Regions from separate parts of the Streptomyces kanasensis genome, predicted to be linked through region 1. Evidence: riboswitches for the same ligand, from Rfam matches in the RefSeq annotation. Region 1 holds a riboswitch; each other region holds the start of a gene.
The links. Region 1 has a riboswitch for cyclic di-AMP ahead of ACF053_RS22695 (transglycosylase SLT domain-containing protein). Riboswitches for the same ligand answer to the same signal wherever they lie in the genome.
Positions count from the first base shown of each region.

Region 2: linked by a shared signal. The riboswitch ahead of ACF053_RS01680 (C40 family peptidase) and the one ahead of ACF053_RS22695 (transglycosylase SLT domain-containing protein) in region 1 are both predicted to bind cyclic di-AMP.
Region 3: linked by a shared signal. The riboswitch ahead of ACF053_RS16145 (transglycosylase family protein) and the one ahead of ACF053_RS22695 (transglycosylase SLT domain-containing protein) in region 1 are both predicted to bind cyclic di-AMP.
Region 4: linked by a shared signal. The riboswitch ahead of ACF053_RS03480 (M23 family metallopeptidase) and the one ahead of ACF053_RS22695 (transglycosylase SLT domain-containing protein) in region 1 are both predicted to bind cyclic di-AMP.

Region 1 is NZ_JBIBSF010000009.1:212,338-220,037, forward strand. Features, by position in the region: gene iolC (5-dehydro-2-deoxygluconokinase) at 1-711, opposite strand, end outside; gene ACF053_RS22680 (sugar phosphate isomerase/epimerase family protein) at 1,009-1,944, shown strand; partial or broken gene ACF053_RS22685 (Gfo/Idh/MocA family protein) at 1,980-3,001, shown strand; gene ACF053_RS22690 (hypothetical protein) at 3,139-3,597, shown strand; gene ACF053_RS22695 (transglycosylase SLT domain-containing protein) at 3,581-4,342, opposite strand; cyclic di-AMP (ydaO/yuaA leader) riboswitch at 4,348-4,503, opposite strand; gene ACF053_RS22700 (vanadium-dependent haloperoxidase) at 4,944-6,221, shown strand; gene ACF053_RS22705 (hypothetical protein) at 6,448-6,717, opposite strand; gene ACF053_RS22710 (DUF2382 domain-containing protein) at 6,814-7,611, opposite strand.
Region 2 is NZ_JBIBSF010000001.1:395,371-403,070, reverse strand. Features, by position in the region: gene ACF053_RS01695 (aldo/keto reductase) at 1-705, opposite strand, end outside; gene ACF053_RS01690 (hypothetical protein) at 1,618-1,983, shown strand; gene ACF053_RS01685 (hypothetical protein) at 1,980-2,846, shown strand; cyclic di-AMP (ydaO/yuaA leader) riboswitch at 3,330-3,492, shown strand; gene ACF053_RS01680 (C40 family peptidase) at 3,496-3,975, shown strand; gene ACF053_RS01675 (lactonase family protein) at 4,052-5,071, opposite strand; gene ACF053_RS01670 (MBL fold metallo-hydrolase) at 5,475-6,302, shown strand; gene ACF053_RS01665 (isopenicillin N synthase family dioxygenase) at 6,354-7,361, opposite strand.
Region 3 is NZ_JBIBSF010000005.1:482,248-489,947, forward strand. Features, by position in the region: gene ACF053_RS16125 (nucleoside triphosphate pyrophosphohydrolase) at 1-155, shown strand, start outside; gene ACF053_RS16130 (hypothetical protein) at 204-2,507, shown strand; gene ACF053_RS16135 (cytochrome P450 family protein) at 2,504-3,769, shown strand; gene ACF053_RS16140 (transglycosylase family protein) at 3,883-4,938, shown strand; cyclic di-AMP (ydaO/yuaA leader) riboswitch at 5,199-5,372, shown strand; gene ACF053_RS16145 (transglycosylase family protein) at 5,377-6,054, shown strand; gene eno (phosphopyruvate hydratase) at 6,366-7,646, shown strand.
Region 4 is NZ_JBIBSF010000001.1:788,126-795,825, forward strand. Features, by position in the region: gene ACF053_RS03460 (hypothetical protein) at 1-718, opposite strand, end outside; gene ACF053_RS03465 (MBL fold metallo-hydrolase) at 1,044-2,240, opposite strand; gene ACF053_RS03470 (TetR family transcriptional regulator C-terminal domain-containing protein) at 2,384-2,986, shown strand; gene ACF053_RS03475 (SGNH/GDSL hydrolase family protein) at 3,252-4,028, opposite strand; gene ACF053_RS03480 (M23 family metallopeptidase) at 4,200-5,099, opposite strand; cyclic di-AMP (ydaO/yuaA leader) riboswitch at 5,102-5,260, opposite strand; gene ACF053_RS03485 (tyrosine-protein phosphatase) at 5,853-6,665, shown strand; gene ACF053_RS03490 (aspartate aminotransferase family protein) at 6,729-7,700, opposite strand, start outside.

The sequences.
Region 1 (7,700 bases):
GCCCCCGGGGCCCCGTTTGACGACGGCGAGGTCGACCCCCGCGTCCAGCAGGGCGCGGGCGCACGCGAGGGGGTCGCGCAGACCCGTGGCGAGCTCGCACTCGTCGACGTTCCCGACGGCGACGGTCGCGTGGCGCAGGGCGCGGGCGTAGTGGCGGCGGGCCTCGGTCGCGTCGTCCCACAACACCGGGCGCCAGTCGAGGTCGAAGACGGTGGTGCCGGCCCGGTCGCGGGCCTCCAGCGCCGTGAACGTCGCGGTGCGGCTCGGTTCGGCGCTCAGTCCCGTGCCGGTCGTCCACAGGACCCGGGCGGCGCGGAGCGCGTCGAGGTCGAGCTCGTCGGGGCGGATCTCCAGGTCGGGGGCCTTGGGTCGGCGGTAGAAGTAGAGCGGGAAGTCGTCGGGCGGGAAGAGCTCGCAGAAGGTGATCGGGGTGGGGAGTCCGGCGACCGGGGCGACCCAGCGGTCGTCGACGCCGAAGTCCCGCAGCGCCCGGTGCGCGTAGGTGCCGAAGGGGTCGTCCCCGGTGCGGGTGACGACGGCGGCGGAGCGCCCCAGTCGGGCGGCGGCGACGGCGACGTTGGTGGGCGAACCGCCGAGGAACTTCCCGAACGTCTCGACCTCGGACAGCGGCACGCCGGTCCGGAGCGGATAGAGGTCGACGCCGATGCGGCCCATGGTGATCAGGTCGAAGGTCTCGGCGGAGTGGGGCATGCGCGTCGCTCCTGGTGCCGGCGGGCGGTGGGCAGGGGGCGGTGACCGCTGTCCCCAGGTCTACGGGGTGCCCGGGGCGGTGTCAACGCCGTGTACGGACATCCTGACCTCGTCCTGAGAGGATGTCCTGACAAGGTGTTGACAGGGCGCCGCCCACCCACTTGTATCCGAACCGTGCGACCGGGGCGGCCGGCCCGGGACCGGGGCGCGCCCGCGGGCGGCTCCCCTCACCCCCGTGGCCCCGTCGTCGTCCCTCGCCCGCCCCGCCGACCGCCCGCCGGGTGAAAGGACCGCCGTATGGACGCCGCCGGCCCCGTGTCGGGCCCCGCCGGTCCCCCGCTCCTGGACCGCATCAGGGTGGGCTCCGCCCCCGACTCGTGGGGGGTGTGGTTCGCGGACGACCCGCGGCAGGTGCCCTGGGAGCGGTTCCTCGACGAGGTCGCCGGGGCGGGGTACGAGTGGATCGAGCTGGGCCCGTACGGCTATCTGCCCACCGACCCGGCCCGGCTCGCCGACGAGACGGCCCGGCGCGGCCTGCGGGTCTCGGCCGGCACGGTCTTCACCTCGCTGCACCACGGGCCGGCCGTCTGGGACGCCACCTGGGCGCACGTCCGTCAGGTGGCGGCGCTCGCGCGAGAGGTGGGGGCCGGGCACCTGGTGGTCATCCCGTCGTTCTGGCGGGACGACCGCACGGCGGCGCTCGTCGAGCCGCCGGAGCTGACCGCCGAGCAGTGGACGCACCTCGCGCGCGGCACCGAGCGGCTCGCCCGCGAGGTGCGGGACCGGTACGGCCTGCGGATCGTCGTCCACCCGCACGCCGACACGCACCTCGACACCGAGGAGCACGTCGAGCGGTTCCTCGACGCCACGGACCCGGGGCTCGTGGACCTGTGCCTGGACACCGGGCACTACGCCTACTGCGGCGGTGACAGCGTCAAGCTGATCGAGACGTACGGCGAGCGCATCGGCTACCTGCACCTCAAGCAGGTCGATCCGGCCGTCCTCGCCGACGTCGTGGCGAACGGCGTCGCCTTCGGGCCTGCCGTGCGGCGCGGCGTGATGTGCGAACCGCCGTCCGGGGTGCCCGCCCTCCCCCCGGTCCTGGCGGCGGCGCAGCGCCTGGGCGTGGACCTGTTCGCCATCGTGGAGCAGGACATGTACCCGTGCCCGCCGGAAAAGCCGCTGCCCGTCGCCGTGCGGACACGGCGGTTCCTGCGCTCCTGCGGCGCCTGACGGCGTCCCCGCTCACCCGGAAGGGACCCTGGACCATGACCCAGCACGGGACGCTCGGCGTCGCCGTCGTCGGCACCGGCCGGATGGGCGCCGACCACGTCCGCCGCATCGACCGGGTGATCGCCGGGGCGCGGGTGGTCGCCGTCGCGGACGTGGACGCCGGGCGGGCCGCGGCGGTCACCGCGGCCGTGGACGGCTGCACGGTGCACACCGACCCGGCCGCCGCGATGGCGGCGCCGGGCGTCGACGCCGTCGTCGTCGCCTCCCCCGGCCCGGCGCACGAGGCGGCGCTGCTCACGGCGCTCGAGTACGGACTTCCCGTGCTCTGCGAGAAGCCCCTCACCCCGGACGCGGCGGCGGCACTGCGGGTGGTGCGCGCCGAGGAGCGGCTCGGGCGGCGGCTGGTCCAGGTGGGCTTCATGCGGCGGTACGACGCGGAGTACCTCGGGCTGAAGGCCCTGCTGGACGAGGGCGGGCTGGGACGTCCGCTGATGTTGCACCACCGGCACCGCAACGCCGCCTCGCCGCCCGGGTTCACCGACGCGATGCTCGTCGAGGACTCGGTGGTGCACGAGGTGGACGTGACCCGCTGGCTGCTGGGTCAGGAGGTCGCGGCGGTCACGGTGCTGCGCCCGAGGGCGTCGGGCAACGCCCCGGAGGGGCTCGCCGACCCGCAGTTCGTGGTGCTCGAGACGGACGGCGGCGCCCTGGCCGACGTGGAGGTCTACCTCAACTGCCGCTTCGGCTACCAGGTGCAGGCCGAGGCGGTGTGCGAGAGCGGCACGGCGCGGATCGGCGACGCGCACGGCATGCTCCTCACCACGGCGGGCCGCTGGGGCGGCCGGGTCGCGGCGGGGTTCGAGGAGCGGTTCGAGGACGCGTACGACCGCCAGGTGCGGGCCTGGGTGGACGCCACGCGGCGCGGTGAGGTCACCGGGCCGAGCTGCTGGGACGGGGGTACGCGGCGGCGGCCGTGTGCGAGGCGGGGGTGCGCGCGCAGGCCGGCGGGGGACGCGTGGAGGTGGCGCTCGCCGAACGCCCGGCCCTCTACGCCTGACGGGCAGCGGCGCCGGTGCGCTCCCGCCGGCGCGGCTGCCGGGGCGGGCACCGCGCCGCCGGACGGAGCAATGGGCGTGCGGCCGGGGCGGTGGCGCGCACAGTGGCCGGGACACCGTCTCCTCGAAGGGGGTCCCCATGCCTGGACGCATCCTGCTCGCCGCGCCGGCCCTGGCGTGCGCGCTCGCGGTGACCGCGGGTGCCGCCACGGCCGCCGTCGCGGCCGTCACCGACGCGGACGGCCGCGGCACGGGCGGGCGCGGCACGATCAGCGCCCACCCGGGCCCCCGCGGTACGGAGGTTCTCGGTACGAACCTCCCCGGTACGAACCTCCCCGGTACGGACGTCCCCGGTACGGACCTCCCGGGTACGGGTCTCCCCGGCCCGGACGGCACGGGTGCGGACGCCCCGGGCGCGGGCGGTCTCCTGTTCGGCGTGGGCAACGTCGTGCAGCGGCCGGAGCACCGGCCGGTGAACGACTGCGGCAACCAGGACGGCGGGGGCTGGTCCGCGGACGCTTCCGGCCTCACCGCGCCGCCGGATCCGGGGCAGGGCTCGGGGACCTGCCCCGGAGGGACGGTCAGTACGGCCCGTTGACGTTGTCGATGGAGCCGTACCGGTCGGCCGCGTAGTTGCACGCGGCGGTGATGTTGGCGACCGGGTGGTACGGGTCCAGCGGCGTGCCGGGCACGTGGTACGCGGTGAAGGTCGGGTCGATGACCTGGAGGAGGCCCTTGGAAGGCGTTCCGGCGGCCGCGTTGGAGTCCCAGTTGTTGATCGCGAGCGGATTTCCCGAGGATTCACGCATGATGTTCCGGTGAATTCCCTCGTAAGTGCCGGGAATTCCGTGCCGCGCCAGGACGTCCAGGGATTCCCTGATCCAGCCGTCGAGGTCGTCGGTGTACGTCTTCGCCTGCACGGGGGCCACGGCCGGGCGGGCCTGGGAGCGGTCGGCGCGGGCCGGCGCGGGGCGCTCGGCGGCCTTCGCGCCGAGCGTGAGCTTCATGCCGGGCCGGATGTGTGACGGGTCGTCACCGATGACCGGACGGTTGTCCTGGAACAGCTTCTTCCACCCGCCGGTGACCGCGTGGTCGGCGGCGATGCGGAAGAGGGTGTCGCCCGCGGCCACGGAGTACGTCGTGGGCTTGGCGGCGGTCACGGCGGCGGTCGGCGCGGCCGTGACCTGCGCCGGGGCGGCCAGCTGCGTCGTGGCGGGCGCCGCCGAAGCGGTCGTGGCGCCGACCAGGGGCAGGGCGAGAGCGGCTCCACCGGTGCTCGCGACGGCGAGGGTACGGGCGAGGCGGTTGTTCCTGGGACGGCGGTGCTTACCCTGTGCGGGCATGGGGGCGTTCCTCTCCGGCGCCTGCGAGGTGAGCTGTCGGGTTCGGACGGGAGATGTCCGGCGGTGGCCGCGGCCACCACTCCACCCCGAGCCGCTCCGGGAACCGGACCGGCGACTTACCTGGTTCCCCCGCTCCTGCCGTGCGTGAGTGGGTGCGGAGTCCGGAAGGCGGCAGGATTCGGCGTTCCCTCCGGAATGCGGTGACCGTAGACGACGGCGGTCGACGGGAACAAGGCCCGGAATTCCCACAGGTGATCAATTCCCAAGACCATTCCGCGTGAATTCCTTGACACCACAGGCCGTCCGGGAATGACGGGCGGTTCCCCGCGTGACCGACGTCACGGGACGCGCCGGCCGCGACCGGGCGACGCAATGCGCCCTCTACGGTGGCCAATTACCACTCACAACCCCAAAACACCCCAAGGGCCACTGACGGCGACGAACCGGACATGACCGCGCGTCGGAGCCGTTCGGGTGAGCGCGCCGCCCGGACGGGTCCGGGGACGCGCCGAGCGGTTGCGTCACCTCGACGAGCATTCAGGGTTAAATCGATCGGAAACGGCCAACAAAGGGATGGATAGTGCAAAAGACGGCATTTCTCATGGCTCACCGTCGGGTGTGGGCGACCTCGGCGGTGCTTCTGGGCCTCACCACGCTGGCGGCCACGACCACTCCCTCCGCGGCGGTGCCGGAATCCACCCGCGCCGCCGCGCCCGGATCGGCCCGCTCCGTCGTCGTCGACTGGGCGCGCACCACCGCGGAGACCGTCGACCAGAAGGGGAGCGCGTCCGAGGAGGTGCTCTGGCACGCCCTCGTCTCGGTCGCCGTCTACAACGCGGTCGTCGGCGTCGAGGGGCGCTACGAGCCCTACCGGTGGCGGGAGCGGGCACCCCGCCCCGCTTCGGCCGTCGCCGCGGCGGCGACCGCCGCCCACGACATCCTGCGTCACGCCTTCCCCCAGGCGGCGGGCAAGCTGGCGAAGGCCCACACCGCCTCCCTGGCGAAGGTGCCCGACGGGCCCGCGGAGGACGCGGGGGTGGCCTTCGGCCACCGGGCCGCCCGGCACGTCATCGACCTTCGCGCCGGTGACGGCTTCGGCACCAAGGTCGACTTCCCGCACGCGCCCGGCACCGGCGTCTGGCGCCCCACCCCGCCCGCGCACGAGCCCTTCGCCAGCGCGTGGCTGGGCCGGCTCCGCCCGCTGCTCATGGACCGGCCCGAGCAGTTCCGCCCGGGACCGCCTCCCGCGCTGACCTCCGCCCGCTACGCCGCCGAGCTCGAGGAGGTGAAGACCTTCGGCTCCAAGACCGGTTCACGGCGCACCCCGGCGCAGACCTCCACCGCGCTGTTCTTCACCAAGCTCGACCTCCAGGGGGCCCTGGCCGACCGGGCCGCCCGCCGGCGCCTCGACCTGGTGGACACCGCCCGCCTGTACGCCGCGGTCAACACCGTGCAGGCCGACACCGTCATCGCCGCCTGGGACGCGAAGCTCCGCTACGGCTCCTGGCGACCCGTCACCGCCCTCCACGAGGCGGCGAACGACGGCAACCCGCGCACCGAGCCCGCCCCCGGCTGGCAGCCGCTCCTCGAAACCCCCGCGCACCCCGACTACCTCAGCGGCCACGCCGCCACGGCCGGCGCTCTGACGCGGACGTTGACCCTGCTGTCCGGCAGCCCGCGGCTGGACCTGCGCATCACGTCGATCGTCGCGAAGGCCACCCGCACCTACACCCACGCCCGCGACTACGACCGGGACGCCATCGACGCCCGGGTGTGGGCGGGCATCCACACCCGCACGGCCGACGTGGTCGCCAACGCCACGGGCCGGCAGGTGGCGGCCTGGGCGCTGGGCCGGTACTTCCGGCCGGTGCGCGGCTGACGCGGCACGCCGACGCGCGGGTACGCCGGCGGAACGGGGTCCTCCCGTCCGCCGGCGTGCCCGCGCGCACAGTCGCACCGGGGACCGACCGGTACGCCGGCACGTCGAACGCGTCCCACGGGCGATCCGTGGCCCGAGGCGGGCGGAGCGGGGCGGCCTCGCTCCGGTCGTGGCACGTGGCCGCCCCGCTCCTGGCGCCCGCGATGACGCGGCCGCCGGCCCTCGTTCAGCTGCCGGTGGGGGTGACGCCGAACATCAGGGTGCGACGGGCGACGTCGTAGTGGACGGTTCCGGTGTTCGACAGCAGGTCCTGCAGGACGTCGGCGTCAGCGGCGTCCACGGTCAGCACCTCTTCCCAGGCACCCTCGTCCAGGACGAGCTGGAGGGTGAAGGTACCGGGGCCGGCGGGGTCGCCGGCGACCCAGCTGAACTGGTAGTGGCTGAGCTGGCGGACCTTGATGCTGTCGTCGGTGAGCGGTTGCTCGACCTTGGGCATGTGCTTCTCCTCGTGCGACGGGCGGTGCTCCCCGCGGGAGGGTTCGATGGGCGCCGGGGCGGCCGGTCTCGTCCTCTGCCTACGGGACGCTCGTGGTCAACGGTCGTCGCGCCGCCGGTCGGGCCCATCGGTCTCGATGTGCTCCTTGCGGACCTGGCCGCGGACTTCCTCTTCCTCGACGTGCTCTTCGGTCTCCAGGCGCACCCGCTCCACCGGGACGGCCTCGGTCTCGACGACGGGGCGCTCGGCGTGCAGCGTGACCTCGTGCTCGGCCTCGGTGATCTCCGGGCCGGACAGTGCGGCGTCGCGGTTGGCGTCGGTGATCGGCTCGCGTTCGACGCGGACCTCCTCGTGCCGCACGGGGACGGTCTTCTGGACCTCCTCCGTGACCACGTACTTGCGCAGGCGGGCACGGCCCACTTCCTGCCTCTCGGTGCCGACGTGCAGCCGCTCCTCGGAGCGGGTCATCGCGTCGTCAGCGCCGCGGTCCGTCGCGGCCGGCCTGGTCCGGCCTTCGGTGTCGGAGCGGGCCCAGCCTCCCTCACCGGACCGGTTGGCCTGCTCCCACGACTCGTCCCACGCGATGCCGTAGTGCTCGTACAGCCGGTGCTCCTCGTCCTCGGACAGGTGCCCGCCCGCGTCGACGTCCACGTTGGGCGCGTTCTTGACCTTGCTCTTGTCGTAGGGCACCTCCAGGTGGTCACCGACCACCGTGGCGTCCTTGACCGGCACGAAGGACTCACTGGTGCCGAACATTCCGGTCTTGACGCTGACCCACTCCGGGCGGCCGGTGGCGTCGTCGAGGAAGACGTGCCTGGCTTCGCCGATCTTGCTCCCGTCGGGGTCGTAGACGGGATGGTCGAGCACGCTCGGGATCTGCTCTCGGGTGATCATGTGAACCCTCCTGCTTCCTCATCGGGGCTTCCCCGTCCGGCTCACCGATCTCGACGGGACGAAACATCCCCTAGCGCACAAAAACGGCA
Region 2 (7,700 bases), on a different contig from region 1:
CGTCACGGACTTCGGGATGACGACGTTGCCGAGCTGCAGGTGCCAGCGCAGCACGACCTGCGCCGGGCTGCGGCCGTGCTTGCGGGCGACGGCGGCGACGGCCGGCACCTCCAGCAGGCCCTTGCCCTGCCCGAGCGGCGACCAGGCCTCGGTGGCGATCTCGTGGCGGGCGTGGAAGGCGCGGGACTCGGACTGCGCGAGCTGCGGGTGCAGCTCGATCTGGTTGACGGCCGGGACCACGGAGGTGGCGTCGATCAGCCGCTCCAGGTGTTCGGGCAGGAAGTTCGACACGCCGATGGCGCGGGCACGCCCGTCGGCCAGGATCTTCTCGAACGCCTTGTACGTGTCGACGTACGCGTCCAGCGCCGGCACGGGCCAGTGGATGAGGTACAGGTCCACGTAGTCGAGGCCCAGCCGCTCCAGGGAGGCGTCGAAGGCGCGGAGCGTGGAGTCGTGGCCCTGCTCGCTGTTCCACAGCTTGGTGGTGACGAACAGCTCCTCGCGGGGGATGCCCGAGGAGGCGATGGCCTGTCCGGTGCCGCGCTCGTTCTCGTAGACCGCGGCGGTGTCGACGCTCCGGTAACCGGCTTCCAGGGCGGTGCCCACGGCGCTCGCCGCCTCGTCGTCCGGGACCTGCCAGACGCCGAAGCCGAGCTGCGGCATGGAGACACCGTTGTTCAGGATGAGGGAGGGGACCTTGCTCACGGGCGGTCGATCCTTACGTCGTCATCGGTCGGTACATCCGGGGATCAACGATCACACCCGGTGACGCATTCCCGGATCGGTGGTTTCCATGTCGGCCGGCCGGACGGTCCCGCCGCCGTGGCCGGCGGCCCCGGGGCGACGGCCCTGCAGGTGGGGACGAGCAGGGCCCGGACGGCGGGACGGGGGGCGTTACGCCGGACGAGCGTCGGCGTGCCGGCGTCGTCGACCACCGCGCGCGGGCCGGTGCCCGGCGGCACGCAGGCGCACGGATGGGTGGCCGCGTCACGCAGGGTGACGCGGCCACCGCTCGGCCGAGGGGGTGTCCGGGCGGGCCGCGGCGGCGAGCCGCCCGCCGGTCAGCAGCTGCGACCCGAGGTCCGCGGGCACCGCCGCCGGGACGCCGACGAGCGCCGGATCGACGCCCCCCGTGAGCACGGCTCCGGCGGCCGGTCCGAGGCGCGGCGCGGCCGACGTGGCCGCGCTCCACGAGGACGACGCGGTCGAGGCGTGCCCGTCGGGGGAGCGGAGGGCGGGGGCCGGAAGGCGATCCGCCGGCTTTCGGAGGGGGTGCCCGCGGTCGCCTGCACTTCCCTCCGCCCCGCCGCGCCCGACGCTGGTGGGCGGGCCCCAGCCCCCACCTCCACCCCGCCCGCCGACGGCTCGGACGCCAGGGGGCGCGTCGTCGGCCGCCAAGCCGGCGGCAGTCGGCCGCGGGTCCCCGGCCGACCGGCGTTCCCCCGACCGCCACCGCCGGTCCCGACGCCCGGGGCACGCACCTCTCGGGGCCGGCGCCCGGCAGCGGCGCGGTACCGGGTGTGCGGCCGATCGGGTGGGCGCGCCCGGGCCCGGCCGCCGGGCGCGCGGGAGCGCGGGCCCGACGGGGCTACGCTCACCGGCGACTCGGGAGGTCACATGGTCGACGGGGTGATCGGGCGCGCCGCCCGTACCGGTGTGCTGGTTCTGGTGTGCGTCGGGGGAGCGGCCGCCTGCGGTTCGTCCTCCGAGCCGGGGGACCCGCCGGCGTCGCCGTCGAGCAGCCTCCTGCCCGCGTCGCCGACCGCCACGCCGCCGGGCACGCCGTCGTCGCCGTACGCGAGCCGAACCGGCCACTACCAGGTGCCCCAGGTCCCGCAACCGCCCACCGACCGGGGCGCGACGACGACGGACCCCGGGGTCGCGCCCACCCAGACGGTCGCCAGCCCCGACCCGAAGACCCCCGGGCCCAAGCCCCCGGGTCCCGAGAGTCCCGGCGTCGAAGTCCCGCCCGACGCCCCGTGAGCGGGGCCCCGGCGGAGCAACCCCTCGCCAAGGGCCGGGCGGGCGGCGGCGACACGTCGGGCACCGCGCTCGTCAAGGCCCTCGTGGCGCAGGCGTCGCTCGTCGCGGCCCTCATGTTCTACCTCGGCGCGATCTACACGGGACGCTTCTACGGGTACTTCCACCTGGGGCCCGCGTCCCTCGACTTCGCCTTCTCCCACCTGGCGCTGCAGAGCCTCCACCTGCTCCGCCTGGAGGTCCTGACCGTCGGCGCGGTCCTGGTGGTGGTCCTGTTGTTCGCGCGGGCCGGCGCTCGCGAGCGGCCGCCGGTCAGGGCCGCCGCGACGGTCCTCGCGTGGCTGGCGCGCCTCCACCTGGTGTTCGCGGTCGCCGGCCTGGTGCTGCTGGTCCTGTGGCAGCGGATCCAGCCCTACGGCTGGGTCGCGCCGCTCACTCTCGCCGTGGGCCTCCTGCTGGGGCAGAGCCCGACCGTGCGGGGCGGACGCCCGGAGGGCCTGTGGGGCAGGGCCGTACCGGTCTTCGCCGCGCTCCTCCTGTTGTTCTGGTCCCTCACGCTCGTGGCCGGGCACCTCGGCGAGCGGGACGCCCGGGACCGTGCGCGCACCGTGCGCCGGTGGCCCGCCGTCGTCGTCCTGAGCACCCAGCGGCTGGCCATCGCCTCACCGACGGTCACGTACGAGCAGCTCGGCGCCGACCTCCCGCACCGCCACCGCTACACGGGACTGCGCCTCCTCCTGGAACGCGCGGGCCGCTACTACGTCGTGCCCCTGGACTGGCAGCGCAGGACGGATCCGATCTACGTCCTGAAGGAGAGCGAGAACACCTGGATCGCCCTCATGCCGGGAGTACAGCCCTCACGCTGAACCCGGCCGCAGGCCGGAGGGAACCGTTCCGGGGCACGGAAGCGTACGGGGGCGCGCACGCCGGCGTTCCGGTACGGGGCGTTCCGGTACGGGGCGCCCCGATGCGACCGGCCCCGGGCCGCGTCCCGTGCCGGGGAGCGACGGACCGGCTGGAATCGAACGAGCTGTGGGGCGCACCTGGGTGACCGGTATTCACCCGTGCATCGAGACCCGGATCGCAGGCTGCGGCGGCACCGCGCGGACAGTCGTAATCGGAAGGGGTGATTCCGCCGTGAATCCCCCTGTTCACAGGGGGTTTCAGGCCATCTCGCCCTGCCCGGAAACACCCGGAATGTCAGGAAGGGGTGAGCGGTGAGGAGTCTCACAAAAAGCCGAATCTGTTCGAACTTTCGGCTCGACATGGGTCAAGATCCGTGACGACGACAAGCCCTCGCCGCCGTGGCGGGGCGGTCCGGGCGGACGCCGAGTCCTGCCGCTGCCCGGATGACTGAGTCGACGGTATGTGAATCGGCAGGAGTGGAGGACCCAGCAGTACGGGACGTGTGCACCACGGCCGTCCCTTGGGGTGAAGCCGCGTCAGCGGCCGGGCAACTTCGCCAGCCCGAACCCGACAGGTCATCCTTCGCAGGCGGATGACGAAGGGTTGCGCATGACCGCGCAGATGAATGTCCCGTCCGTGCTGTCCCGGACCGGTACGGTCTCGGCTCTCACCATCGCCGCAGTCTGCGGCTCGCTCCTGGCCCCCGGTGTCGCCCCGCAAGCGGAGGCCGCGGCTCCCGCGCCCGCCGTCAAGGCGCTCAACGTGGCGGCCTCGAAGAAGGGCTCCCCGTACAAGTACGGCGCCGTCGGCCCGAAGCGGTTCGACTGCTCCGGGCTCACGCTCTACGCCTACAAGCAGGCCGGCAAGACGCTGCCGCGCACCGCGCAGCAGCAGTACAACAAGACCCGGCACATCTCGGCCGCCGGCCGCCAGAAGGGCGACCTGGTGTTCTTCCACTCCGGTGGGCGGGTCTACCACGTCGGCATCTACGCCGGCAGCAACAAGATCTGGCACTCCCCGAAGGCCGGTTCGGTGGTGAAGCAGGAGCGGATCTGGTCCAAGGCGGTCTACTACGGCCGCGTGCGCTGACGGACACCGTCGGCGCGGGGTGCCGGGACGGCGACGCGTCCCGGCACCCTTGCCGTGCCGGCCGCGAGGGGGCCGTTCAGTCGAGGACGACGCAGGCGGCGGCCGGCAGCTCCAGGGCACCCGCCGGGTGTGGCGTCCCGGTCTCCGGGTCCACGTCGAACCACGTCACGTCGCCGGACCACTCGTTGGCCACGTACAGGCGGCGGCCCGGGGCGTCGAGCACCACGTCCCGCGGCCAGACGCCGCCGCAGCCCACGCTCCCCGTGACGCGGGGCTTCTCCGCGCCGTCCTCCAGGGAGAGCGTGAGCAGCCTGTCGCTGCCGCGCACCGCCACCCACAGGAAGCGCCCGTCCGCCGCGACGCCGACGACCGACGGGTGCAGCCGGCCGCCCTCCGGAGCCGGGTCGGTGTCCACGGCGACTTCCGCGAGCGGCTGCAGCACTCCTGACGCACCGTCCCACCGGCACACCGTCAGCTGCGGTGCCAGCTCGTGCAGGACGTAGACCACCTCGCCGTCCGGGTGGAAGGCGAGGTGTCGCGGCCCCGAACCCGCCCGCAGCGCCGCCTCGCCGTGCACCCGCAGCCCGCCGGTGTCCGGGTCGGGCGCGCAGACCCGCACGGAGTCCGTGCCCAGGTCCACACCGAGCACCCAGCGGCCGCCCGGGTCCCCGACGACCTGGTGGGCGTGCGGCGCCTCCTGCCGGTCCGGGTCCGGGCCGGAACCGTGGTGCGCGAGGACCACGGGCGGCCCGCCGACGGCGCCGTCGGGCGCGAGCGGCAGGCTGCTCACGCTTCCGGAGGCGTAGTTCGCGGTCAGCAGCCTGCCGCCGGCGAGCCCCAGGTGGGTCGGCCCGGCGCCGCCCACCCCGACCGGCGGGCCGAGCGGGGTGAGCCGCGGCCCGTCGGCCCGGAAGGCGGTCACCGCGCCCGGGTCCGTCTCGCTCACCGCGTACAGCACCCCGGCCCGCCGGTCGAGGGCGAGCCACGCCGGGTTCGGCGCGGTGGCGACCACCGCGACCGGGGTCAGCGCCCCGTCCCCGGGGTCCACGGCCGCGACGGTGATGCCGCGGCCACCTCCCGAGGTGTACGAACCGATGTACGCCCACCGCTCGGGTCCCGGCCCACCACCCGGCCCCGCACCTGGCGCGTCGTGTGCGCCCCCGCCCGGCGCGCCGCCGGTACCGCCCGCGTGTGCCGCCGCCGCGTCGTCGCCCACGGTGTCCCCTTTCCTCGCATGTCCTCGGGTGTCCTCGGGGTCCGGCTGTCCTCGGGCGTCCCCGCTGTCCTTGCCCGCGCCGCCCTGGCCGTCCTCGTGGCCGTCCGGAGCCCATCGTCACCGGGCGACGCGGTCGCCGCGCGCCGGAACCCTCTTCCGGGCGGTACGGGTACGGCGACCCGCGCGGGGTGCGGAGGTGGCACGGCCGGGGCGATGATGGACGTACCGGAGGACCCGCGCGGCCGCGAACGCCCACCCCCGGGGGGTGCAACGGAGCGCCGCCATGACCACGCACAAGGTCGGCCGTGACATCACCGTCCTCGGGGACTCGCTCCCCGTCCCCGGGATGGGCTTCCTCACCGTCAACGCCTTCGTCCTGCACGCCCGCGAGCCCGTGGTCGTCGACACCGGGCTCGGCCTCCCCGACCGTGACTTCCTCACCCGGCTCGGCTCCGTGATGGATCCGGTCGACGTGCGCTGGATCTGGCTCACCCACCCCGACCGCGACCACACCGGCGGGCTCTTCGACCTGCTGGAAGCCGCCCCCGACGCACGCGTCGTCACCACGTACATCGGCGCGGGCATCATGTCCACCGAGCGGCCCCTGCCCACGAGCAGGGTCTTCCTGCTGAACCCGGGACAGTCCCTCGACGTCGGCGACCGCACCCTGTACGCCTTCCGGCCGCCGCTCTTCGACAACCCGGCGACCGTCGGCTTCTACGACGACCGCTCCCGCACCTGCTTCAGCTCCGACTGCTTCGGCGGCCCCATGCCGACCTCCGAACTGGCCGACAGCGGGGACGCCGGGGTGCTGGACGCGGACGAGTTGGAGGGGGCGCAGCTGCTGTGGGCGACCGTCGACAGCCCGTGGGTGCACATCGTGGACCGCGACGGGTTCCTGGCCGGCCTCCGGCCGCTGCGCGAGATGGACCCGGAGACCGTGCTCTCCGTGCACCTGCCGCCCGCCGTCGGCATCACCGGGCGGATGCTGGACACCCTCGCGAAGGCGCCCGCGACCGACCCGTTCGTCGGGCCCGACCAGGAGGCGCTGGAGCGGATGCTCGCCGGCTTCGAGCCGGCGCGCCCCCGGGGCGGCGCGCCGGCGGCGTGAAACGGAGGACCGTCCGGCCCGTACGCGGGCGCGGGCGGTCGGGCGGCGCGGTCAGCCGGCCACGAGCTCCGGGTGGTGGCGACGGGCCACCTCCGGGTGGGCGCGCACCCATCCCTTCAGCTCGTTGCGGCCGTACTCGGCGTGCAGCGGGTTGGCGCCGTCCTGGGCGACGCCCGGCGCGTGCTCCAGGTAGGCGCCGGGAACCGTCTCGATCACCGCGTCCAGGCGGGGGTTGTAGAAGAACGGCACGGAGAACCGCTCCACCGCGCCGGGCGGGCTGACGACCCGGTGGTCCGTCGCCGAGAGGTACCCGTCGGTCGCTATCTCCAGCAGCTCGCCGAGGTTCACGACGAACGCGCCGGGCAGCGGCGGCACGTCCAGGTAGCCGTCGCCGGAGCGCACCTGCAGGCCGCCGACCTCGTCCTGGAGGAGAAGGGTCAGGAAACCGTAGTCCTTGTGCGCGCCGACGCCCTGGGCCGCCCCGGACGGCGCCGACCCGGGGTACCGGATGAGCTTCGTGTGCAGGTGCGGCCGGTCCGCGAACGCCCCGTCGAAGAAGTCCGCCGGCGCCCCCAGGGCGGTGAGCAGCTCGCGCAGCAGCCGGTGGGCCACCCCGGCGAGCCGGTCCTGCCAGGCGAGGACGGCCGTGCGCAGCTCCGGCAGCGCCGACGGCCACTGGTTGGGGCCCTCCAGCCAGAGGTACGCCGGGTCGTCCGGGCCCACGGGGACGGGCGGGCGCTCGGCGCCGACGTCCAGCTGGTCGCGCCAGTCGGAACGGCCCCCGGTGAGCTCGTGCCCGACGCGGGTGTAACCGCGGAAGTGGGGCGAGTTCAGATTGCTCAGCGCCAGCCTGTCGGCCTCCGGGAGGGCGAAGAACGCCCTGGTCAGTTCCAGCAGGCGGGCCGTCTCGCCGGAGGTGACGCCATGACCGGTGAGGTGGAGGAACCCGACGTCGCGGGCCGCGGCGAGCAGGTCGCGGTGGAACGCGTCCCGGGTCGCCGGGTCGTCCGCCGCGGACAGGTCGATGACGGGCAGCGAGCGGGTGGTGGCGGCAGTCATGGCCGGCATGGTGGCCTTCCGTTTCGAGTGTGACGAGGCCCCGCTTCCCGATGTTGGCGGGATCGCGGCGTACGGAAGGCGCCGGCGTGGGTGTGCCGGAGAGCGTGCGTCCGCTGCAGGACCGGTGGAGAGGTGGAGAGGGGGAAGTCAGTCCTGGCGCAGACAGCTCATGGTCGTGACGCGCACGTAGTCCACGTGGCGGCGCATCACGAGAAGAGTCACCCGCACAGCTTAGCGCGGGGTGTTCGGGACGGTGGGGAGACGTCCGCCACAACGGGGGGCGGTTCCGGCCCCCGTACCGCCGTGCGCGGCGGAGCCCGGCCCCGCCCGGGCGAGGGC
Region 3 (7,700 bases), on a different contig from region 1:
TCCCGACGCCGACCGGTCCCGGCATCGGCTACGAACTCCTCGCCATGGCGGTGCGGGCCGAGGCCGAGGGGGTCGACCCGGAGGCCGCGCTGCGGGCCGCGGCCCGTACCTACCGGGACGCCATCCGCGCGGCGGAGGCCCGGCCGGCTGGGTAACGTGGCCCACCGGGCGTACGGGGCGGGCGAGTCGGGGGAGGGCGCGTGATGGCGTACGGGGAGAGGCTCACGGCCGCCGACGTCACCGCCCTGCTGGGGATCATGCGCGGCGCCGCGTGGCCCCGGGTCAGGGCGAGACTGACGGAGGACGACCTGGGGGACGCGGGCGGACTCGTGCTCATCGAGCAGGAGCTGCGTTCGGGCACGGACGACCGGATCGTCCGCGCCGGGCTGGAGCACTGGCTGCGCCACGCCGCCAAGCGGGACCCCCGCGCCCCGCGGCGGATCCGCGCCCTCGTCGAGGAGTGCGGCGGCGGTGCCGGCGACCGCGGCCCGGCCGACCCGCACGCCCCGTCGGACCCCTCGGGCCCGCACGACCCGTCCGACCCGCACGCCCCGCTGGGCCCGCACGCCCCGGGCGCATCCGGCCCCACCGGCCCCGCACCCACCGGGTCCGGGCCCGGGCCCGGACCCGGCGGTACCGCGCACGACGTGCGCAACACCGTCTCCGGCGGCACCGCCGCCACCGTCATCCAGGCCGGCACCATCGGCGCCCTGCACTACGGCCCGCCGCCCGCCCCCGACCCGGCGGTCTGGCTCGACGCGGCCACGGCCGACCCGCTCGCCCTCGGCGCCCGGCACGACGGCCCGTACGTCGAGCGGGACGCCGACACCGAACTGGACCGGCTCCTCACCGGGCCGGCGGGGCAGGGCGGCCTCGTGCTCGTCACGGGCGAACCCCTGTCCGGCAAGACCACCACGGCCTGGGCCGCCCTGCGCCGCGTCCTGCCCGACCGGCGGGTCTGCGTGCCCCCGGCCGGTAGCGACCTGCGGGACCTGCCCGAGCGGATGGCCGCCCGCGGCGGGCGGTGCGTCCTGTGGCTGGACGACCTCGAACGCCACCTCGGGCCGCACGGGTTGGACGCCCCGCTCCTCGCCCGGCTGACCGCCCGGGGCGTGCCGGTGCTCGCGACCATGTCCGACGCCGCGTACGACGAGCACCGCTTCGGCGCCCCGGGCCCCGCGCGGGTCCTCAGCCGGGCGCGGACGGTGGAGCTGGGCGCCGAGTGGAGCCTCGCCGAGACCGGCAGGCTCGTCGCCCGGGACGACGGGCGGCTGGAGACGGCGCTGTACTGGTGCGAGGGCCGGGCCGTCACCGCCTACCTGGCGGTCGGCCCCGACCTGTGGGAGGAGTGGCGGCGCGCGGAGCGCCCCACGCGCCACCCGCGCGGCCACCTGCTGGTGCGCGCCGCGATCGACCTGGCACGGTGCGGACTGCACCACCCGGTCCCCCCGGAGCTGCTGCGGGCGGCGTACCGGCACCACGCGCCCGACGACGCGGGCGACCTGGACGACGTCCTCGCCTGGGCGGCCCGCCCCCGCCTCGGCGTGGCCGGACTGCTCGTCGAGGAGGACGACGGATGGCGGGCGTACGGTTCCCTGGTCGCCGACGCGCTCGCGGACGACGGCTTCCCCCCGGTGCCGGACGCGGTGTGGGACCTGGCCCTGGCGCACGACCACGAGGCCGTGGCGCAGGCGGCCGGCCGGCACTACCGGGCGCGCGCCGAGGCGGGGGACGCCGTGGCGATGCACCGCCTCGCGCGGCTGACCGGCTCGGTGGAATGGCTGCGGAACGCCGCCGCCGCCGGGCACGGTCCCGCCGCGGCCGAACTGGGCCGCTTCCTCGCCGACCGGGGCGAACTCCGCGCGGCCGAGCCGTACCTCCAGCAGGCCGCCGAGGCGGGCGACGCCACCGCGGCGACCCGGCTGGGCCTGCTGCTCGTGGACCGGGCACACCGCTGGTTGAACGAGGGAGCGGCCGGCGGCGACCCCGAGGCGGCGCACCGGCTGGGCGACCTGCTGTTCGCCGAGGGCGACGACGCACGGGCCCTCGACCGCTACAGCGAAGCGCTCGTCGCGGGTCGCACCTCCGTCGCGGGGAGCCTCGGGGCGCTCCACCGCTACCGGGGCGAGGAGCTGCTCGCGCAGCTGTGGCTGCGCCGGGCCGCCGACGCGCTGGACACCGCCCGGCCGGTCGAGCGCGCCCCGGACCGGTTCCGCAGCCGGAACGCCACCGAGCTGTTCCTCCACGAGTGCGTCGCCCAGGGGCTCGGCGCGGCCGCGACGCACCTCGGCGTCATGTGCGAGCAGGAGCACGACCGCCCCGGGGCCGTCGACTGGTACACGCGCGGCCACGAGCTCGGCGACGCCTACGGCGCCTACCGGATGGCCCGCCTGCTGGCCGAGTACGAGCCGGAGGAGGCCGCCGCCTGGATGCGGAAGGCCGCCGACGCCGGGCACCCGGGTGCCGTGCGGGCCCTCGACGAGGGGCCGGATACCGTCGGGGGGTGAACGCTCCCCACGACCCCGCCGTCCCCCCCGAGCTCTTCACCTGGGAGTTCGCCACCGATCCGTACCCGGCGTACGCCTGGCTGCGGGAGCACGCACCCGTGCACCGGACGCGGCTGCCGAGCGGGGTGGAGGCGTGGCTGGTCACCCGGTACGCCGACGCCCGGCAGGCCCTCGCCGACCAGCGGCTCAGCAAGAACCCGGCGCACCACGCCGAGCCGGCGCACGCCAAGGGCAAGACGGGCATCCCCGGCGAGCGCAAGGCCGAGCTGATGACGCACCTGCTCAACATCGACCCGCCGGACCACACGCGGCTGCGCCGGCTCGTGTCGAAGGCGTTCACCCCGCGCCGGGTCGCGGAGTTCGCGCCCCGCGTGCAGGAGCTGACGGACCGGCTGATCGACGGTTTCGCCGCGAAGGGCGAGGCCGACCTCATCCACGACTTCGCCTTCCCGCTCCCCATCCACGCCATCTGCGACATGCTCGGGGTGCCCGCCGAGGACCAGGACGACTTCCGGGACTGGGCCGGGCAGATGATCCGGCACGGCGGCGGGCCGCGCGGCGGGGTGGCGCGGGCCGTGAAGCGGATGCGGGCCTACCTCGTCGACCTGATCCACCGCAAGCGGGAGGGGTTGGGGCGGGGCGGGGACGACGACCTGATCTCCGGGCTCATCCGGGCCTCCGACCACGGCGAGCACCTCACCGAGAACGAGGCCGCCGCGATGGCCTTCATCCTGCTGTTCGCCGGTTTCGAGACCACGGTCAACCTCATCGGGAACGGCACGTACGCCCTGCTCCGCGACGACGTGCAGCGCACCCGCCTCCAGCGGTCGCTGGCCGCCGGGGAACACGGACTGCTGGAGACCGGCGTCGAGGAACTGCTGCGGTACGACGGGCCCGTGGAGCTCGCCACCTGGCGCTTCGCGACCGAGCCGCTGACCCTCGGCGGGCAGCGCGTCGAGGTGGGCGAGCCGGTCCTGGTCGTCCTGGCGGCCGCCGACCGGGACCCCGAGCGGTTCGACCGGCCGGACACCCTGGACCTCGCGCGGAGCGACAACCAGCACCTCGGCTACGGGCACGGCATCCACTACTGCCTGGGCGCGCCGCTCGCCCGGCTGGAGGGGCAGACGGCGCTCGCCACGCTGCTGACGCGCCTGCCCGACCTGCGCCTCGCCGTCCCCCCGGAGGAGTTGCGCTGGCGCGGCGGACTCATCATGCGGGGACTGCGCACGCTGCCGGTGGAGTTCACCCCCGAAGCAAGCTGACACTCCGTCATGACTGTGATCTTCGCGTAATCTCCCCTGCATCGACTTGTGACTGGCGTTCGAATGCCGCTACGTTCACCGTCACCTCAGCAGTCACGCGAAAGGTTGAACGCATGCGCTCCGGGAACGGACGACACCGTCGACCCCGTCAGGCCCCCGCCCTCGTCGTCGCCGCGGGGGTGACCGGATCCGCGATCGCCCTGCCGTTGCTCGGCGCGGGCACCGCGTCCGCGGCCGACGCCGAGACCTGGAACCGGGTCGCCGAGTGCGAGACCGGCGGCATGTGGAGCGCCGACCTCGGCAACGGCTACTACGGCGGCCTCCAGTTCTCCCAGGAGACCTGGCAGGCGTACGGCGGCACGGCCTACGCGCCCCGCGCCGACCTCGCCAGCCGCGCCCAGCAGATCGCCGTCGCGGAGAAGGTCTTCGCCGCGCAGGGCGCCGCCGCCTGGCAGACCTGTGCCCCCATCGCCGGCCTGACCGTCGGCGGCGGCTCCACCACGGAGACCGACCCCGGCACCTCGCCCGCCCCGTCGGCGAGCGCCGAGGAGCCCGAGGCGTCCGCCGAGCCCGCCCCCGACGCCGGCACGCCCTCCACGGCGGACCGGCCCGCGACCGGCACCGAGGCCGCCACCGGCTCCGGCGCGCCCGGCTCGGGTGAGACCGGCTCCGGTGAGACCGGCGCCCCCGCGGGTTCCGGCGCCACCGCGTCGCCGACCGCGCCGGCGGCGACGCCGACCGCCCCGGGCGGGTCCACCGCCGAGCCGTCCCCGACGGCCCCCGGCGAGGCCCCCGTCGACGGCGGGGTCCCGACCCCCGCGTCCGGCACCGGCAAGCACCGCGGCGAGCCGGCCAAGGAGGAGGGCGCGGCCGGTCCGACGGCCCCGGTCCCCGGTGACGGCTCCGTCGACGCCGGCGCCGCGGTCGAAGGGCGCGGAACGGGTACGCCCACCTCGCGGGGTGACGCCACGGCACGTACCGCCGACGGTCTCGCGGCCGACGGCACGTACACGGTCCGGCCCGGCGACAACCTCTGGGCCATCGCGGACGCGCACGAGGTGCCCGGCGGCTGGACGGCCCTCTACGACGCCAACCGCGAGGCCGTCGGCACCGACCCGGACCTCATCGTCCCTGGCCAGAGCCTCGATCTCGCCCCGTCCGAGGGGTAGTTACGGGCTGAATGTCCGTTTCTCGGAAGTGAGACAAGAGTCTCTTCACCCCAACTGGTGCGTCGCCGCCGCCCGGTCCGTCCGTTTCGGCCCCTACCTGCGCAAACACCCGTAAGGGACAGGCAAGTAGGGGCAGATTGACCCGGATGTCCCCCTTTGAACTTCGGGGCGGTCTGTGATTACCGTCGAGACCAGCTCGCCACCGCGGGCCCCGTCCGACCGGTAACGCCGAATCCTGCCGCCGGCGACGGGAACAGTCGACGCTTCCAGCGCCGTGGGCAGGAGCGGGGGACCCAAGGTAAGCGCCGGGGCCGGGCCGTCCGAGGACGGCCGGGACCGGCTAGGGGTGAAGCCGTGCGCCACCCAGCGCACGGCCGGGCACTCACCAGGCCCGAACCCGACAGCTCACCTCGTAGGCGTCGGTGAGGAGACACAACCATGCTTTCTTCCGGCAAGCGCAAGCACCGCCGCCCGTCCAAGGCCGTCCGTTTCGCCGCCTTCGCCGGCATCACGGGTGCCGCCGTCGCCGCCCCGCTGCTCGGCGCCACGACCGCGAACGCCGCCACCGCCGCCGAGTGGGACCGCGTCGCGCAGTGCGAGTCCGGCGGCGACTGGTCGATCAACACCGGCAACGGCTACTACGGCGGCCTGCAGTTCTCCGCCTCCACCTGGGCGGCCTACGGCGGCACCGCGTACGCCCAGACCGCCGACAAGGCCTCCAAGTCGCAGCAGATAGCCGTGGCCGAGAAGGTCCTCGCCGGCCAGGGCAAGGGCGCGTGGCCGAGCTGCGGCGTCGGCCTGTCCGGTGCCGCGTACGACGGCGCCGCCGCCGAGCGCACCGCCGAGGAGCCCACCACGCGCAGCGAGCAGCGCACCGCGCCGAAGGCCGCGACGCCCAAGGCCGCCCCGAAGTCCTCCGGCACCGTCACCACCCCGACCGGTGCGAAGGTCGAGAAGGGCGACGGCGAGTACCGCGTCAAGGCCGGCGACACGCTCGGCTCCATCGCCACGGCCGAGAAGGTCACGGGCGGCTGGAAGAAGCTGTTCGACCTGAACCGGGACATCGTCTCCGACGCCGACCTGATCTACCCGGGCCAGCAGCTCCACCTGAGCTGACCCCCTCCCGCGGCGACCGGCCCCGGCCCGACGCGCCCTCCACCCGGGGGTGGGTCGGACCGGGGCCCTCCGTCGTCACGACTCCCGTACGAAACGGGGCGAACCGGGCCAGGACGGATGAGTGTCGACCCGCTCAGCGTGATTACTCATCAGTAGGGACGCTGTCAGTTCGTCCCGACTCATGGGTGGTTGTGCCCTTTTTCGTCCCAGGAGGCGGGCGGTCGCGGGCACCGGCCCCGGAGCCGGTTAGGCTCTTGCCGCAAGGGTGAAGCCCCTGCACTCCACGCGTCACATCCCAGAAGGAGATGCTCGTGCCGTCCATCGACGTCGTCGTAGCCCGGGAAATCCTGGACTCCCGAGGCAACCCCACGGTCGAGGTCGAGGTCGGCCTCGACGACGGCAGCACCGGCCGTGCTGCCGTCCCCTCCGGTGCCTCCACCGGTGCGTTCGAGGCCCTCGAGCTCCGCGACGGTGACAAGGACCGCTACCTCGGCAAGGGTGTCGAGAAGGCGGTGCTCGCCGTCATCGAGCAGATCGGACCGGAGCTCGTCGGCTACGACGCCACCGAGCAGCGCCTCATCGACCAGGCGATGTTCGACCTGGACGCCACCCCGGACAAGTCCTCCCTCGGCGCCAACGCCATCCTCGGCGTCTCCCTCGCCGTGGCGCACGCCGCCTCCGAGGCCTCCGACCTCCCGCTCTTCCGCTACCTGGGCGGCCCGAACGCGCACCTGCTGCCGGTGCCGATGATGAACATCCTGAACGGCGGCTCGCACGCCGACTCCAACGTGGACATCCAGGAGTTCATGATCGCGCCGATCGGCGCGGAGTCCTTCTCCGAGGCCCTGCGCTGGGGCACCGAGGTCTACCACACCCTCAAGAAGGTGCTGAAGGAGAAGGGCCTGTCCACCGGCCTCGGCGACGAGGGCGGCTTCGCCCCGAACCTGGAGTCGAACCGCGCCGCGCTCGACCTCATCCTGGAGGCGATCAAGCAGGCCGGCTACACCCCGGGCCGCGACATCGCGCTCGCCCTGGACGTCGCCGCGTCCGAGTTCCACAAGGACGGCGCCTACGCCTTCGAGGGCAAGTCCCGCACGGCCGCCGAGATGACCGAGTACTACGCCGAGCTCGTCGAGGCGTACCCGCTTGTCTCCATCGAGGACCCGCTGTTCGAGGACGACTGGGACGGCTGGAAGACCATCACCGAGAAGCTCGGCACGAAGGTCCAGCTCGTCGGTGACGACCTGTTCGTCACCAACCCCGAGCGCCTCGCCCGCGGCATCGAGGAGGGCGCGGCCAACGCCCTGCTCGTCAAGGTGAACCAGATCGGCTCCCTCACCGAGACCCTCGACGCCGTCGAGCTGGCCCAGCGCAACGGCTTCAAGTGCATGATGTCCCACCGCTCCGGCGAGACCGAGGACGTCACCATCGCCGACCTGGCCGTCGCCACCAACTGCGGCCAGATCAAGACCGGCGCCCCGGCCCGCTCCGAGCGCGTCGCCAAGTACAACCAGCTGCTGCGCATCGAGGAGATCCTCGACGACGCCGCGGTGTACGCCGGTCGCAGCGCCTTCCCGCGCTTCAAGGGCTGACGCCCGCCCGACGCCGCAGTTGCGCACGTCCCCGGCCACGGTCCCGTACCGTGT
Region 4 (7,700 bases), on a different contig from region 1:
GCATCCGCCGGGTCCAGACCTCGTCGGGTTGGACGGGGCGCGCGGCGACGACGGCCGGGAGCCGGCGGTCGGGGTCGCACAGGACGTCGACGAGGTGGTCGACGTCCGCCGCAGTGACCTCGTGGGGGCGGGTCGTGAGGTGGGCGAGGCCGTCGCGCGGGTGCAGGACGTCGACCAGTTGCTCGACCAGGGCGGGTCGCGCCGGGCTCAGCGCGGTGGTCCCGTTGTCGAAGCACTCCAGCGTGACGGCGACGGACTGCGGCTCGTCGGCGGAGTCCGGGGAGACCGCGGCCACCGTGACCCGCCACGTCGCCTCGTGCTTGTCCTCGCGCAGCTGGATCCTCAGCGCGCGCTCCGCGCCGTCCAGGCGGTACAGGGCCTGCGAGGTCAGGACCGTGTGCCCGTTGAGGTGGTGGGTGCCGGTCTCCAGCGGGGCGCGGTCGAACTTCCTGTGCAGCCACTGGGCGGTGACGCGCCGGACCTCCGGGATGATCTCCGTACCGGCCGGGACGTCCAGGACGGACCGGTGGACGAGGGGCGCGGCGCCCAGCACGTCCGGGGCGGATTTCCGGGCGCCCGGCACGGCCGGGGCGGCGGGTCGGGCGGAGTCGGTCGTGACGGTCGGGGCGGCGGGTCGGGCGGAGTCGGTCGTGACGGCCGGGGCGGCGGAGTCGGCGGAGTCTGCGGCGGGCGCTTCTGGCGCGGAGGGACCGTTCAATGCGAGTCGTCCACTTCGGGGAGATGGGCCCCACTCGGCAGCGCGCGGTAGGGCCGGGGCCGTTCGGGCGGTCCTGCGGTACGACGCCGGACCGCCGCACGGGGGCGGGACGGTCCCGGCCGGGGCCGCCCCGCCGGGGGACCCGGCGCCACCACGGCCCTGTCTACGGCCTCCTCGGCACCCGTCCACCTCCCCGGCGGCCCGACTGGTGCACATCCTGCCGGACGGACCGGCGCGGCGAGCCCGATTCCGCGAACCGGACGCGACTTCCGCCACCGGCACGCCGCATGACGGAACGACAGGACCGGCGTCGGGGGTATCCCGTCTACGGCTGGGGGGCCGGGTCCGGGTCGGTGGCCGGGGTGGTGGTGCCCAGGGGGCGGGAGCGGCGCCAGTGGTGGATGAGGGGGTGGGAGACGGAGCGCCACCACGGGTCCACGGGGAGCTCGGCCGCCGGCTCGAAGGGCCGACCGGGGCGGGGGAACGCGACGCGCTGCCCGGCTTCCGCGGCCGCGTCACGGGTCCACTCCCCCGGCTCCGCCCAGGCGTGCGGGGCGAGGTTGAAGGTGCCCCAGTGGATGGGGAGCAGCACCCCGCCGGGCCGGCCGCCCTGGAGGTCGAGGTGGGCGCGCACGCCCTCCTCGGGAGTCATGTGGATGTCGGGCCAGAAGTCCGAGTACGCGCCGATCTGGATCATGGTGACGTCGAAGGGGCCGTGCGCGGCGCCGATGTCGCGGAAACCGGGGAAGTAGCCCGTGTCCCCGCTGTGGTAGACGCGGTGTTCCGGGCCCTCGACGACCCAGGACGCCCAGAGCGTGTGCTGCTGGTTGCGCAGTCCGCGGCCGCAGAAGTGACGGGCGGGGGTGGCGGTGAGACGTACGTCGCGGATCCGCGTCGACTCGTTCCAGTCCAGCTCGCGCAGGCGGGAGGGGGACACGCCCCAGCGCTCCAGGTGGGCGCCGACGCCGAGCGGGGCGGCGAAGAGGGTGTCGGTACCGGCCAGGGCGCGGACGGTCGGCAGGTCGAGGTGGTCGTAGTGGTCGTGGGAGATCACGACGACGTCGACCGGGCCGAGCGCGGCGAGCGGCGCCGGGACGGGGTGGAGCCGCCGGGGCCCGGCGAAGGTGAAGGGGGAGCAGCGCTCGCCCCAGACCGGGTCGAACAGGACCCGCAGCCCGTCGATCTCGGCGAGGACGCTGGAGTGCCCGGTCCAGGTCAGGCGCAGACCGGTGGCCGGGGCCTCGGCGAGGTCGGCGGCGGTGTGCGGGTGGAGGGGTATCGGGCGCGCGGGGGCGCGGCGCAGGCGCTCCTCCTTGCGGAAGTAGACCTTCGCGAACTCGGTCGCGGAGCCGGACGGCCGGTGGTCGGCGGTGCCACCCGGGTTGCGGAAGGCTCCGTCGGCGAAGTTCGGCGAGCGGCGGATGCGCTCCAGCCGCTCGCCGGCGGCGTCCGCGCCGAAAGCGGCCGGCCGCAGGGAGCGGAGCCGGGCACGCAGCGGGCGGGGAGCGTCGACGCCGGTCACAGCACCTCCAAGGGGCTCGGGGCTTCCATTATGGGCCGACGGCACGACCGGCACCCGGGCGTTCCGGTGGAGGCGGACGGGAGGGTACCGCCAGCGGTCCGGGATACTGTCCCGCGCTGAGGGTGGACGACGGGGCGGGTGACGTGACGAGAGTGCGGCTGGGCGCGGCCGAGCGGCGTGAGGAGCTGCTGCGGGCGACCGTCGAGCAGATCGAGGGGCGGGGGCTCGCGGCGGTGCGGGTCGCGGACGTGGCGGCGGCCCTGGGCGTGAGCGGGGCGCTGGTGCTGTACCACTTCTCCACGAAGGAGCGGCTGGTCGCCGCGGCGTTCGCGTACGCGGCGGAGGGCGACCTCGCGGAGCTGCGGCGGATCCTGGGGCGGCGGGCCTCGGCGGCGCGGCGGCTGCGCGCGGCGGTGCGCTGGTACGTGCCGAGCGGGCAGGCGAAGGGGTGGCGGCTGTGGATCGAGGCGTGGGCGGCGGCCCCGCGCGAGCCGGCGCTGCGGGAGGTCGCCGCGGGGCTGGACCGGCAGTGGAAGGCGGCCCTGGCGGAGGTGTTCGCCGAGGGGGCGGCGGCGGGTGAGTTCCGGTGCGCCGACCCCCGTGGCGCGGCCCGCCGGCTGACGGCGCTGCTGGACGGGCTCGCGGTGCAGATGACGGTCTACCGGGGGTCGCTGGCCCGCGGGACGATGCTGCGCTGGGCGGACGAGGCGCTCGCCCGCGAGCTGGGCGCCGCGGCACCGGCGTAGCGGGGCAGGACGGACGCCGCCGTGACGGGCGGGACGGACGCACGGAACCCGCCCCGGCTGACGCGCGGCGCGGACTCCGGCGTGACGGGCGGGGCGGACGCCGGCGTGACGGCGGAAGCGGTGCGCGGCTGATGCGCGCCCCGGCACCGAGCCGGGCGCGGCGCGGTCTCCGGGCGGACGGGGTGACCGCCGCGCCGGCAGGCACCGGCGCGGCGGCGGGCATCCGCAGTGACGCGCCCCGTGGGCCGCGTCCCCGTGCCCCCGGTCACAGGGGCAGGAGGTCCGGGCGCTTGGCGGAGACACGGTCGCCGGAGCTCTCGCCCCGCAGGCGGCGGCCGATCCAGGGGACCAGGTACTCGCGGGCCCACTGGATGTCGTCGCGCCGCCCCTCCAGGGTCCCGCGCGGCGGGAGCGGCGGCCACGCCTGGTCCGGGTCGGCCGGGACCTCCAGGCCGAGGACCTGCGCGGCGCGCAGGGCCACGCGCGTGTGGCCCTCGGGCGACAGGTGCAGGCGGTCGTGGTCCCAGGCGCGCCGGTCCTGGACGGTCCGCAGGGACCACAGGTCCAGGACGGGGCAGCCGTACCGGTCGGCGATGGCGCGCACGTGGCCGTTGTACGTGGCGATCTTGCCGCGCAGGTGGCGCAGGACCGGCACGCCGCGCGTGTCGAAGCCGGTGGTCACGAGGACCGTGCCGATGTGGGAGGTCAGGTCGACGACCGCCCGCTCGAAGCGCTCGGCGACGTCGTCCGGGTCGCTGCCGGGGCGGATGATGTCGTTGCCGCCGGCGCAGAAGGTCACCAGGTCGGGGGCGAGGGCCTTCGCCCTCGGCACCTGTTCCGCCACGATCTGGTCGAGGAGCCTGCCGCGCACGGCGAGGTTGGCGTAGCGGAAGTGCCCCTCCTCGGGGATCCGGTCGGCCAGCAGGACCGCGAGGCGGTCGGCCCAGCCGACGAAGCGCCCGCCGGGACCCGGGTCCCCGACGCCCTCCGTGAAGCTGTCGCCGATCGCCGTGTACGACCCGATCACGTCGTTCTCCCCCATCGTCGAATCGTCTGCCACGGCAGCACATCATCCTCCGCGCGGTGTGACCTACGCGACCGTAGGAGGGGTTGACGGGGCGTGATCTCCGCCACCGCGCCGCCGCCCGGCACCCCTCAGGGGTGCCGGGCGGCGGCGCGGTGCGGCGGTGCGGGGCGCGCGGAGCGCCGGGCGTCAGATGCTGACGCCGTGGCCCCGGAGGTACGCCAGCGGGTCGATGTCCGAGCCGTAGGCGGGGCTGGTGCGGATCTCGAAGTGCAGGTGCGGGCCGGTGGAGTTGCCGGTGGAGCCGGAGAGGCCGATCTGCTGGCCGCCGCCGACGGTCTGGCCGGCGGAGACGGAGAGGGAGGAGAGGTGGGCGTACTGCGAGTAGTTGCCGTCGGCGTGCTTGATGACGACCTCGTTGCCGTAGGCGCCGCTCCAGCCGGCCGAGACCACGGTGCCCGGGCCGACGGCCTTGACGGTGGTGCCGGAGGAGGCGGTGAAGTCGACACCGGTGTGGTAGCCGGAGGACCACATGGAGCCGGAGGCGCGGTACGGGGTGGAGACGCCCGCCGAGACCGGGGCGGTGAAGCCGGAGGAGCTGCTCTGCGCGGGGGCCTGCTGCTCGACCTTGGCGGCCTTCGCCGGGGCGGCCTTCGCCGGCGCCGGGGACGAGGCGGCGGAGCGGGAGGCGCGGGCCTCGGGACGGGCCTGGTCGGCCTTGTCCGGGTTCTTGGCGCCGAGGGTCAGCTTGAGGCCCGGGTGGATGAGTGCCGGGTCGTCGCCGATGACGTCGCGGTTGTCGGCGTACAGCTTCTGCCAGCCGCCCTTGACGTTCTTGTTGTGCGCGATCTTCGCCAGGTAGTCGCCGGCCGCGACGGTGTAGACCCGCGCGGCGGGCTTGGCGGCCTCGGTGACGGACGCGACGGCGGCCTGGGGGGCGGTGGCCGGGGCGGCCGCGGGGGCGGCGGCGTTGGCTCCGGTCGCGCCGATGAGCGGGAGGGCGATGGCGGCGCCACCGGTACCGGCGGCGACGAAACCGCGGGTGAGCGGGCTGGACTTGGGACGGCGGTGCTTACCCTTGGCGGGCATGGCGTTTTCCTCTCCGGCGCCTGCGAGGTGAGCTGTCGGGTTCGGGCTGGAGCTGCCCGGCCGCGCCGGTGGCGCGACTTCACCCCTAGCCGTACGGGAATTCCCGTACGGCGGACTACCTGGGTCCCCCGCTCCTGCCACACGTTGGGTGAGTGCGAATTCCGGGGCGGCGGCAGGATTCGGCGATCCGCCCGGCTGGTCGGGACCGTAAGCGAGTCAGGACGCCGGGAACAAGCGGATGGTTGCGCCGGTGCATTCATCCTTCGGAATTCGCGCCGGAATTCCGGTCACCCTCCGTGGATTGCGGATCATGTGTTCCCGTGCTGCACAGGCCATTTCGGCGCCGCGGTCGGCCACGGTCCGTCACTTCTATGACGCTGCTCACGCACCGGAGGCCATCTCCCTTGTTTACGGGGCGTGTTACTACTTACGTCGCGAATACGGACAGAAGCCGCCGATCGTGATCAGGGCGACCATCGACCCATCCCCCACCCATCCGGGGCCGCGCCGACGGCGGCCACCGCCGGACCGGTACGCGAAAGACCCCGAACAGGGACAGAACGACCCGCCGGGTCGGCACTCCGCGGGGCCCCGCGCACCCGCCCCGCAGGGCCCTGACCACGGGCGGGGGCCGTGTGCGGACGACAGGAGGACGACCCGCATGGTGATCTTCACCGGGGGAAGCGATGTCGTATCGTCTGATCCGCGACATCGTCGGCGGCCGTCGCCGACGCCAGACACGGAGGAGCCCCCGTGACGCAGCAGCTGCCGGACGTCCCGCCGACCGCCGAGCCGGAGCTCACCGGCGTGCGCAACTTCCGCGACGTGGGCGGGCTGCCGACCGTGGACGGGCGCCGGGTGCGCGACGGTGTGCTGTTCCGCAGCGGGCACCTCGCGCACGCCACCGCCGAGGACGCCGTCCTCCTCGCCTCGCTCGGGCTCCACACCGTCTTCGACTTCCGCAACGCGGCCGACCAGGCGCTGGAGGGGCCCGACGTCGAGCTGCCCGGCGTGCGGAACGTCAACATCCCGCTGACCGACCCGGCCGACGGCGCCGAGTTCTGGCGGATGGTGCGCGACGGCGACATCGAGCAGCTGCGGGACCTCCTCGGTGACGGCAAGGCCGCGGCGCGCATGCGGTACGCGTACCGCAGCATCATCGCCGAGCGGACCGCCGAGCACGGCCGGGTGCTGCACGCCCTCGCCGATGACAGCGTCCCCGCGCTGATGCACTGCGCGGCGGGCAAGGACCGGGCGGGCCTGTCCGTGGCGGTGGCGCTGCTGGCCGTCGGTGTCGAGCGGGACGCGATCGAGGCGGACTACCTGAAGTCGAACGACCCGCGCCGCCGGTACAAGGTGCACCGCAGCGACTCCTCGCCCACCGGGATGTCCCCGGAGGTGATGGAGCTCCTCGCGCCGCTCTTCGACGCACGCGTCGAGTACCTGGCGACGGCGTACGAGACGATCGAGGAGCACTGGGGCTCGACCGAGCGGTACCTGAGCGAGGGGCTCTCGCTCGACGGCGCGACCCGCGAGCGGCTGCGCCACCGCCTGCTCACCGACTGACGGGCGGGGCGGTGACGCCGCCGCGTGGCCGCCGGGCCGCCACCACCGCCCACCGGAGCCGGGTCAGCGGTTGCCGACGGCCTGCTTCACCAGGGTGCGCCCGAAGTCCCAGACGAGCCCGCCGCCGCTGTGGGCCTCGTCCATGACGGCGGTGAACGCGGCGACGAACCGCTCGACGTCCCCCTCCGTGAGGACCAGCGGCGGGATCAGCTTGATCACTTCGAGCCGGTCGCCGCAGACCTGGGTGAGGACGCGGTGCCGCTGGAGCAGCGGCACCACGACCATCTGCGCGAACAGCCCCTTGCGGGCCGTCTGCAGCATCGTCCAGCGGCTGCGCAGCCCCAGGGACGAGGGCCTGCCGAACTCCAGGCCGAGCATCAGGCCGCGGCCCCGCACGTCGTGGAGCATCTCGTACCGGCCGACGAGCTCCGACAGCCGGGCCTTCAGCAGCGCGCCGGTGCGGCGGGCGTTCCCGACGAGGTCCTCGCCCTCCAGCACCGCGAGGACGGCCAGCCCGGCCGCCATGGCCTGGGCGTTGGCCCCGAAGCTGGCGGAGTGGACGACGACGCGGTCCATGGACGAGTAGACCTTCTTGAAGATCCAGTCCTTGCCGAGCGTGGCGCCGACCGGGACGTACCCCCCGGACAGGGCCTTCGCGACGCACACCAGGTCGGGCTCGACGCCCGGCTCGTGCTGGTACGCGTAGAAGTCACCGGTGCGGCCCAGGCCGGTCTGGACCTCGTCGACGATGAGCAGGGCGCCCCGGCGGTGCAGCAGCTCCCGGGCGGCCCGCAGGAAGCCCGGCGGGGTCTCGTGGACGCCCTTGCCCTGGATCGGCTCCACGATGAGCGCGGCCACGTCGCCGCGCCTCAGCTCCCGCTCCAGGGCGTCCAGGTCGCCGAGGCCGATCGCCGTGTCGGGCAGCAGCGGGGCGAAGCCGTCGCGGAAGCACGCCTCGCCGTTGACGGACAGCGCCCCGGCGGTGAGCCCGTGGAAGGCGTGCGCGCAGTACAGGACGCGCTCGCGGCCGGTGGC